DNA from 3 places in the Azoarcus sp. CIB genome. Region 2 is predicted to be linked to each of the others. Evidence: predicted binding sites of a transcription regulator. Region 2 holds the regulator's gene; each other region holds the start of a gene.
The links. The regulator FNR, encoded in region 2, switches genes on or off when oxygen is low (the NO sensors DNR and NnrR bind a similar motif). The targets are predictions, from matches to a motif close to TTGANCTAGNTCAA.
Positions count from the first base shown of each region.

Region 1: coxB (cytochrome c oxidase subunit II) is a predicted target of FNR. The motif match lies at 1,697-1,710, and genes of this name have one in related genera.
Region 3: AzCIB_RS10740 (hemerythrin domain-containing protein) is a predicted target of FNR. The motif match lies at 1,203-1,216, and genes of this name have one in related genera.

Region 1 is NZ_CP011072.1:4,146,322-4,149,572, reverse strand. It holds gene AzCIB_RS18555 (DUF3833 domain-containing protein) at 1-457, shown strand, start outside; gene AzCIB_RS18550 (SDR family NAD(P)-dependent oxidoreductase) at 444-1,232, shown strand; gene AzCIB_RS18545 (nuclear transport factor 2 family protein) at 1,229-1,651, shown strand; gene coxB (cytochrome c oxidase subunit II) at 1,810-2,937, shown strand; gene ctaD (cytochrome c oxidase subunit I) at 2,979-3,251, shown strand, end outside.
Region 2 is NZ_CP011072.1:3,465,989-3,469,239, forward strand. It holds gene hemN (oxygen-independent coproporphyrinogen III oxidase) at 60-1,451, opposite strand; gene fnr (fumarate/nitrate reduction transcriptional regulator Fnr) at 1,585-2,325, shown strand; gene AzCIB_RS15405 (hemerythrin domain-containing protein) at 2,370-2,900, opposite strand; gene AzCIB_RS15410 (SirB2 family protein) at 2,897-3,251, opposite strand, start outside.
Region 3 is NZ_CP011072.1:2,428,083-2,431,333, reverse strand. It holds gene AzCIB_RS10750 (GumC domain-containing protein) at 1-491, opposite strand, end outside; gene AzCIB_RS10745 (DUF2249 domain-containing protein) at 488-703, opposite strand; gene AzCIB_RS10740 (hemerythrin domain-containing protein) at 703-1,146, opposite strand; gene AzCIB_RS10735 (DUF748 domain-containing protein) at 1,447-3,251, shown strand, end outside.

The sequences.
Region 1 (3,251 bases), 680 kb from region 2:
GCCGGTCCTCGACCTGCGCACCTACTTCGATGGCACGCTCGACGCCTACGGCATGTTCCAGGATCGCTCGGGCAAGGTCGTCAAGCGCTTCCATGTCGTCATCGAGGCGAGCTGGCGCGGGGATGTGGGCACGCTCGACGAGCGCTTCACCTACTCGGACGGCACCACCCAGCAGCGCGTATGGACGATTACGCGGCACGGCGCGCACCGCTACGGTGGCGTCGCGGCCGATGTGGTCGGCGAGGCGCAGGGCGAGGCGCGCGGCAACGCGCTGCGCTGGCGCTACGTGCTCGCGCTGCCGGTCGGCGACCGGATCTGGCACGTCGATTTCGACGACTGGATGTTCCTGATGGACGAGCGCGTGATGCTGAACCGATCGGTGATGAGCAAGTTCGGCGTCCGTCTCGGCGAGGTCAGCCTGTCCTTCGTGAAGAGAAAGGCGCATGCGCTTCCTTGAGCCGCTCAATCCGCCGATCCGGGACTGGCGCGGCCTGCGCGTCTGGCTGGTCGGTGGCTCGGCCGGGATCGGCGCGGCGCTGGCGCGCGATCTTGCCGCTCGCGGTGCGCGGCTCGCGCTCTCGGCGCGCGATGCCGACCGCCTCGCCGCGGTCGCCGCCGAGTGCCCCGGCAGTCTTGCGCTGACGATGGACGTCACGCGGGGGGCGCCGGAATACGCGTGCGTGCGCGACGATCTGCTCGCCGCCTGGGGTGGCATCGACCTCGTCGTCCTCAACGCCGGCACCTATCGGCCGATGCGCGCGTGGGAGCTCGAGCCGGAGGCGGTGCGCGCGACCCTCGACGTGAATCTGCTCGGGGTGATTGACGGTGTCGCGAGCGTCCTCCCGACCCTTCTCGCGCAGGAGCGCGGCGCAATCGCGATCGTCGGCAGCGTTGCGGCCTACCGCGGACTGCCGCAGGCGGCGGCCTACGGCGCGTCGAAGGCCGCGCTCGTCAACTTCGCCGAGTCCCTGTATCTCGACCTCGCGCCGCGCGGGGTCGCGGTCCACCTCATCAGTCCGGGCTTCGTCGCAACCCGCCTCACGGCGCAGAACCCCTTCACGATGCCCGCCCTGATGCAGCCCGAGGACGCTGCGGCGGAGATCGTCGCCGGATTCGCCCGCGGCGACTTCGAGACCCACTTCCCGCGCCGCTTCACGCGACTGATGAAGCTGCTGCGCGTCCTGCCGTACCGGCTGTACTTTCCGCTCGTGCGGCGGGTAACCGGCTCATGACGCGCGCAGCCGCCGAAAGGCTCGCCGATTTCTATGCGACGCTCACGCCGCAGTCGCTCGCGTCCCTCGCGGACTTCTACGCACCGGACGCACGTTTTGTCGATCCCTTCAACGACGTCACCGGCCTCGACCCCATCGCGCGCATCTTCCGCCACATGTTCGCGACCGTCGAGACGCCGCGCTTCGAGGTGACGAGCTGTCTCGCGGGCGAGCAGCAGGCCATGCTGGCGTGGACCTTCCGCTTCGGCGCCGGGCGCGCGTGCCGCGAGATCCGCGGCGTCACGCACCTGCGTTTCGATGCCGACGGGCGGGTCGTCGAGCACATCGACCACTGGGATCCCGCGCGCCAGCTCTACGAGCACATTCCCCTGATCGGCTGCATCCTGCGCACCTTGCGGCACCGTCTCGCCGCACCTTGATCGCTGCTGCGACCGGGCGAATATCACATATTGCGCTGCAATATGTTGATAAAGCTCAAAAACTCGTATTGCGACCGGAGAACCCGCTATGGCATGATCAATTCGCATTCGCTGAAATACGGCTCGCGGGAGCCGCCGCATTCGATGGGGGTTGGGACATGAGTCTTGCCGGTCGTCATGCAGTCGCCGTATCCCTCGTGATCGCCGCGCCGGCCCTCCAGGCCCAAAGCCGCTACAACCTCCAGCCCCCTGCCACCGGCATCGCCGCGCAGATCTACGACATGCACACGCTCATGTTGCTGATCTGCCTGCTCATCTTCGTGATCGTGTTCGGCGTGATGTTCTGGGCGGTGATCCACCACCGCAAGTCGAAGGGCGCGGTCGCTGCCCACTTCCACGAGAACACTGCGGTCGAGATCGCCTGGACCGTTATCCCCATCCTCATCCTCCTCGGCATGGCCTGGCCGGCGACCCGGACGGTGCTGGAGATGAAGGACACGCGCGACCCCGACATCACCATCAAGGCCACCGGCTACCAGTGGAAATGGGGCTACGACTACCTGCAGGGCGAAGGGCAGGGCATCCGCTTCGTATCCAACCTGTCGACCCCGCGCGAGCAGGTCGACGGCAAGGCCACCAAGGGCGAGCATTATCTGGTCGAGGTCGACAACCCCGTCGTCGTCCCGGTCGGCAAGAAGATCCGCGTGCTGATGACCGCCGCCGACGTGATCCATTCGTGGTGGCTGCCGGCCTTCGGCGTCAAGCAGGACGCCATCCCCGGCTTCATCCGCGACGCATGGTTCCGTGCCGACCAGGAAGGCGTCTACCGCGGCAACTGCGCCGAGCTGTGCGGCAAGGACCACGGCTTCATGCCCATCGAAGTGCATGTCGTGTCGCAGCAGGCCTACGCCAAGTGGGTCGCTGACCGGCAGGCCGCAATGGCCGCCGCCGCCAGCGCCGGGGCGCGCGAATGGGCGCTCGCCGAGCTTGTCGAGCACGGCGCCAAGGTCTTCGCAGCGAACTGCGTCGCCTGCCATCAGGCCGACGGCAAGGGCCTGCCGCCCGCCTTCCCGCCGCTCGACGGAGCCGCCATCGTGCTCGGCGAAGCGCCCGCGCAGATCGAGGTCGTGCTGAAGGGACGTCCCGGCACGCCGATGGCCGCCTTCGGCGCGCTGCTGTCCGACGCCGACATCGCGGCCGTCATCACCTACACGCGCAACACCTGGAGCAACAAGACCGGCGAAGCCATCCAGCCCTCGCAGATCGCGGCGGCGCGGGGCAAGTGAAGCCACGAACGCCTGAACGCTTGAATCGTCAAGGAGGCAGCATGGCGGCGGTAATGCCCGATCACCTGCACGGCGACCACCATCACGGCCCCACCGGCCTGATGCGCTGGATCACGACGACCAACCACAAGGACATCGGCACGATGTACCTGGTCTTCAGCTTCATCATGTTCCTCTCGGGGGGCGTGATGGCGCTGACGATCCGCGCGGAGCTGTTCCAGCCCGGCCTGCAGGTCGTGCAGCCCGAGTTCTTCAACCAGCTCACGACCATGCACGGCCTCGTGATGGTGTTCGGCGCCATCATGCCCGCCTTC
Region 2 (3,251 bases):
CGCACTGTATCACCTTCTCCCGGCCCGTACAGCCCGCGGCCGCTGGCGGCCGGAGCGGCTCAGATGACCTTCGAATAGCGCGCGCGCTCGCGGTCGGAGCGCAGGTAGCGGTCGAACACCATCGCGATGCCGCGCACCAGCAGCCGCCCCGCGGGCAGCACGCTGATCCACTTGTCGCTGACCTTCAGCAGGCCGGCCTCTTCCATCGCCTTGAGATCCTCGAGTTCGTCGGCGAAGTATTCGTCGAACTTGATCAGGTGCGCGATCTCTATCGAGTCGATCGACAGTTCGAAGTGGCACATCAGGGCCTGGATGATCGACCGGCGCAGCAGATCGTCGGCAGTAAGCTCGATGCCGCGCAGCACGGGCAGCTCGTCGCGATCGAGGGCGTCGTAGTACTCGTCGAGCGTCTTCACGTTCTGTGCGTACACCGGGCCGATCTTGCCGATCGCCGAGACCCCGAACGCCATCAGGTCGCACTCGGCCTGCGTTGAATAGCCTTGGAAATTCCGGTGCAGACGCCCTTGGCGCTGGGCGATCGTCAGCTCGTCGTCCGGCTTCGCGAAGTGGTCCATGCCGATATAGACGTAGCCCGCCTCGGTCAGGCGGCGGATCGCCAACTGCAGGATCTGCAGCTTGGTGTCCGACGTCGGCATGTCGTTGATCGCGATGCGACGCTGCGGCTTGAACAGGCCCGGCAGGTGCGCGTAGCTGTACAGGGAGATGCGATCGGGCGACAGCTCCAGCACCTGTTCGAGCGTCCGATTGAAGCTGATGATGTTCTGGCGCGGCAGGCCGTAGATCAGGTCCATGCTGATCGACTTGAAGCCGGTGGCACGAGCTGCGTCGATCACGAGCTTGGTCTCGTCGTAGCTCTGGATGCGGTTGACCGCCTCCTGCACCTCTTCGTTGAAGTCCTGTACACCGACGCTCATGCGGTTGAAGCCGAGGTCGGCAAGCAGCTTCACGGTGTCGAAATCAACCTTGCGCGGATCGACCTCGATCGAGTACTCGCCGTTCGGCACGAGCGTGAAGCGCTTACGCACCGAATCCATGAGCTCGCGCAGCTCGTCGTGCGACAGGAAGGTCGGCGTGCCGCCGCCGAGGTGCAGCTGCGTCACCTGATGGCTCCCACCCAGTGCGGCAGCCTGCATCTCGATTTCCTTGTCGAGATATTTCAGGTACTTGGCGGAGCGCGCATGATCCTTGGTGATGATCTTGTTGCAGGCGCAGTAGTAGCAGATCGTGTTACAGAACGGGATGTGGAAGTATAATGAGAGCGGCTTACTCACGCCCCCGACGCCGCGTTGCGCCAGCCAGTCCCGCAATGCACGGGCATCGAACGCTTCGACGAAGCGATCGGCCGTGGGGTAGGACGTGTAGCGAGGCCCGTTGATGTCGAACCGACGAATCAACTGCTGGTCGAAAACAAGATCTTTCTGACTGGTCATGGTTGTATCGCTTGAGTGCATTCCGTACGATCTCAAAAAGCCGCAGTTTCGTGGTTGACGTGGATCAACGGTCCATTCCGCCGGGCGCCTGCCACTTCTCGGTCGACGTAGAAGGAACAATATTATCGTGCAAATGAAGGCGACGGTGCCGATTACAGTGGCGAGTCTGAAGGTCGCATGCTCCCAGTGCAACCTGGTCGAGTTGTGCCTGCCGTTCGGGATGTCGGAATCGGAAATCGACCGCCTCGACGAACTCGTCGGCGCGCGTCGCAAGATCAAGCGGCAGCAGAATCTGTATCGCGCGGGCGATCCCTTCGAAGCGATCTACGCGATCCGCGCCGGCTCGTTCAAGACCGACGTGCTGCTCGAGGACGGTCGCGAACAGGTCACCGGCTTCCAGATGACCGGCGAAATGCTGGGCCTCGACGGCATCAGCACCGAAACCCATTCGTGCAACGCGATCGCGTTGGAGGACAGCGAAGTCTGCGTGATCGCGTACAGCAAGCTCGAAGAGCTGTCGCGGGTGGTCGAGGGGCTGCAACTGCAGTTCCACAAGGTGATGAGCCGCGAAATCGTGCGTGACCATGGCGTGATGACCCTCCTCGGCTCCATGCGCGCAGAAGAGCGCCTGGCGGCCTTCCTGCTCAACATGTCCCAGCGATTCACGGCGCGCGGCTTCTCTCCGGCGGAGTTCCACCTCCGCATGACCCGCGAGGAGATCGGTTCCTATCTGGGCCTGAAGCTTGAAACGGTGTCTCGCGCCTTTTCGAAGTTCCAGGACGACGGCCTGATCGCGGTGCAGCAGAAGCACATCCGCATCCTGGACATCATCGGCCTGAAGCGGCTGATCCAGCACCCGTCGCCACGCCCCTGAGGGGGGATTTCCCCCTTCGTACGGCCGATCGCCCACGTCGTGGGCTATTGACGCCGCCGCGCGGTCATCGTTCCCGACAGGGCGGCAATATCCTCCTCGGAAAGCAGACCGCGAGCGATCGGCAGCAGATCGCCCTCCTCGCGCTGGATGTGCCGACGGTAGGCGTCGGCAAACGCCTCGACATCTGCAGGCGACAGATCGGCGTTTTCGCCGCCGGCGATGCGCTCGAGCCGTGCCCGCATCCGCGCCCAGCCGGCAAAGAGCTTCTGGTGATCGGCCAGGATCCAGTCGATGAGCGTGCCGAGTTCGGTACGCCGGGCGTCATCGGCACGCGCCCGCAGGACGGGAAAGAGATCGTCCTCTTCGTCCTGATGGTGCTTCACGGCAGCGATGTCGAAGTAGCGCATCACGTTGACTGCCGCCTGCTGCGCCTGCTTGTCCGGGCCATGCTCGGGCAGCCAGGCGGCGAGCCGCGCGAGGGTTGCAAGTTGCGCCTGCAGGCGCTCGTGGCAGGCTTCGAGCATCTCTAGAGGCGTCTCGAAACCCGGGGACGAAGGGATCAGCGAATCGGTCATCGGAACACTCCGGCAAACGCGATGAATCCTGCCGGGTTCTTGCTCAGAGCCACCGACACGATCCATGAAAAGGTTAGCAGGGCCGCGAGCAGCGCCAGCACTCGGACGCGCATGGTGCGCCCCCAGCGCAGCGCGGTCGCGCCGAGAAGAATATAGACGACAAGCGCGACGACCTTTGCGGTGACCCACGGCGCAACGAAGGGGTACTGGCCGCTCATGGTCGCAAGCGTGATCGCGCTGCCGAGAAACACGGTGTCGATGAGGTGCGGCAGGGTGCGCGTGACGCGGTGATCCAGCAGCGGACTGCGCCGCATCATCCAGACGCCCTGCAGCACGAATCCGCTGATGCTC
Region 3 (3,251 bases), 1.0 Mb from region 2:
GCGACGGCAACCGAGAAGCCGAGCAGCGCGATGCGCAGGTCGCGCGGCGTCGCCTGCGCAACGGGAACCCGCCGCAGCCCGAGGAAGGCCGCTACGACGAAGAGCGCTAGTCCTCCCCCGATCAATACCGTTGCCGGCATCAGAAACGCATGCGAGCCGCTGCCCAGCCCCCACGCCAGACACAGCGCGCCGATCGTCATCGCCAGATGGACGACCGTCGCGACCGGTCCCGAGCGCGGAATCACCGCCCCCGCGACCACTGGCAAGACCTGGAACAGCGCCCCCAGCATCACCGTCAACATGAACCCGACGGCCACCAGGTGCGTCACTGCCAGCGCACCGGGCGTCCACCGCGAATCCAGCAGTTCCGGCGCGGCCAGCAGGGCCGCTCCGGCCGCGGCGCCGAAGAGCGGGGCGGTGATGAAGAAACGCAGCGGCGTCGAGAAGGCCGGCGCCGCGTCGTAGCTGAGGGTCTGTCCGTCAGGAATCATGGATTCAGGATGTCGATCTCGACGACGCCGTCGTCGCGGATGCGGCTTTCGTGCTTGTAGCCGTCGCGGTCCAGGATGCGGAACAGCGGATGGGGCATGCGGTCGAGCAGCAGCAACAGGCTCTCGCCTTTCGGCAGATCCGCCAGTGCATCCATCACCAGTTCGAAAGGCTGCGGTGGTTCCAGACCGCGCGCGTCTACAGTTTTCTTCATCAGGCCCTCGCGTGCAGGCGCTCGCTCAACCCGTTCGCGACGTCCGTGCCGGACAGGTGCGAGTCGCACATGGGATAAAGGATATTCTCTTCCTTCATGTTGTGTTGCTGCATCAGGATCAGCAGCGTCTCCGCCTCGCCGGCGTAATCGTCCTTGTCCTTGTTGGTGAGTGCGTCGCGCATGCGGGTGAGCGCGCTGCGCATCTCCGCATGCTCGCCGCGCATCACCTTCGTCGGGCCTTCGGTCATCCCGGTGGCGGCCTCGAACTTCGGGAACAGGAGGGATTCCTCGGCATCGAAATGCCCCTCCAGCTCGCTCGCGAACTGCGTCAGGGCCGCGCTCGCCTCGTCCCACTTGCCCTTGGCCACGGCCGTTTCGGCCCGGGCAAAGGACTCGTCGCAGTGGCGGTGGTCGTCGGTCATCAGGGAAGTGATCTGGCTCATGGTTGCGGGTCTCCTGTGTGGGTGGATGAATTCTCCCAATTCCAGCAGGGTGATCCTTGATGCGTGTCAAACCGTTCGTGTATCCAATCAATTCGCCGCGGTGAGCCGGTTCGGCCGCCGGTGCGACCAATGCGATGCCGATGAAATCCGGAAACATTTTTTGCCATGCCGGCAACAACCAAGCGGCTCAAGATCGAGGAATGGCGCGGCCGTGATTCACACCCGTGCAGCAGCCTGCTAGATTGATGTCATGGGCCGAACGGCTGGCCCGGTCATATGGAATTTTCTTGGAGGCAGTGAATGTCCGTTGAGGCACAGGCTCGCAGTTCGCGATTCGATCCCGCCCGGCTGAAGCGTCTGGCGAAGTGGGCGGTTGGCACTGTCCTCGCGATCGCCGTGCTCGGCTTCCTGGCGGCACCGCCGCTGGTGCGCCATTTCGGGCAGAAGATCGCATCCGACGCGCTTGGGCGCCAGATCACCATCCAGGACATCGACATCAACCCGTTCGCGCTGACCGTCACCGCAACGGGTCTCGACATCGCCGAGGCAGACGGGCAGCCCGGCGCGTTCTCGTTCCGCTCGCTGTATGCGAACCTCGAAGGCGAGTCGATCTTCCGCGGTGCACCCGTGCTGCGCGAGATACGCCTCGAGGCGCCGCGCGTCAATTTCGTGCGTCTCGACGAAACCCGCCACAGCTGGAGCGACGTGCAGGAGCGGCTTGCCGCGCGTCCGAAATCGGAGGACGACAAGCCGGCGCTGTTCTCGCTCAACAACATCCAGCTCGTCGATGGTGCGGTGTACGTCGAGGACCGGCTGGTCGGGGTCAAGAACGAGATCACCGACCTCACCATCGGCATGCCCTTCGTCTCCAATCTGCCGGTCAAGATCGAGCTCTTCATCGAGCCGGTCGTCTCTGCGCACATCAACGGGCGTCCGCTGCAGCTCGTCGGACGCACCCGGCCGTTCGCGAACGACCGCGACACCATCCTCGAGCTCAAGCTCGACGGCTTCGACTTCACGCCTTACACCGCCTACCTGCCTTTCAAGTCGGCAATCCGCCTGCCCGAAGGTCGCGTATCGACCGATCTCGAGCTCGCCTTTTCGCAGGCCGCCGACGAAACGCCGAAGGTTGTGCTGAAAGGTTCGGTCGATTTCGCCTCGATCACGCTGCAGGACGCGAATGGCGCCCCGCTGCTCGGCATCCCCACGCTTTCGCTCGGCCTCGTCGACGTGCAGCCCCTCGCACGCAAGTTCCATTTCGACCGCCTCGAAATCGGGCAGCCAACCGTGAACGTCGTGCGCCTGGCCAACGGACGCCTGAATTTCCAGGAGATCCTGCCGCCGCCGTCAGCGGACAAGCCCGCCGCACCCGCTCCTGCGGCGGGCGCCGGTCAGGTGGCGGGCAATCCGCCGAACGCAACACCTCCCGCGCCCCCTGCGGCAGCACCGGCTGCTCCCGAGCCGCTGCTGTTCACCCTCGACAACGCGAAGATCATCGGCGCGACCATCCGCGTCGAAGACCGCGCCGCGGGCGGGCCGGATAGCGGCGGTGAGCCTTTCCGCACCGAGATCAAGGACCTGCAGTTCGAGGCTCGCAACGTCAGCACCGCGCCGGACGCCGTTGCGGAACTCGCGCTCGACTTCGCCACCGATGCCGGCGAAAAGAGCAGCCACCGCGACCGCGTGCGTCTCAGCCCGCTCGAGGTGGAGGGGCGCGTCGCCGCCGAGAACTTCCTCATCTCGCGCTACCTGCCGTACTACGCCGCGCAGCTTCCGGGTGGCGACGTCCGTGGCGGCCGCGCCGACGCGACCGTGCAATACAAAGTGACGATGGCCGGCGACGAGCCGCACATCGACCTGCTTGCCGAAGCGTTCGTGCTGCGCGAATTTGAACTCGCGCTCAAGGGGCAGAAGCAGCCCGTCGCGAAGCTCGCGCGTTTCGCCGTCAACGACGTCAAGGTCGTGCCGGCCGACCGCGCGGTGAGCGTCGGCAGCGTCGAATCGAGCGGTGCCGCCTTCGCTGCGGTCAGGGACAAACAGGGCAAGCTCGACGTCCTCGGCCTCGTCGGCGAGCAGAAGCCGGACAACGCCGCAGCCGCGGCAAA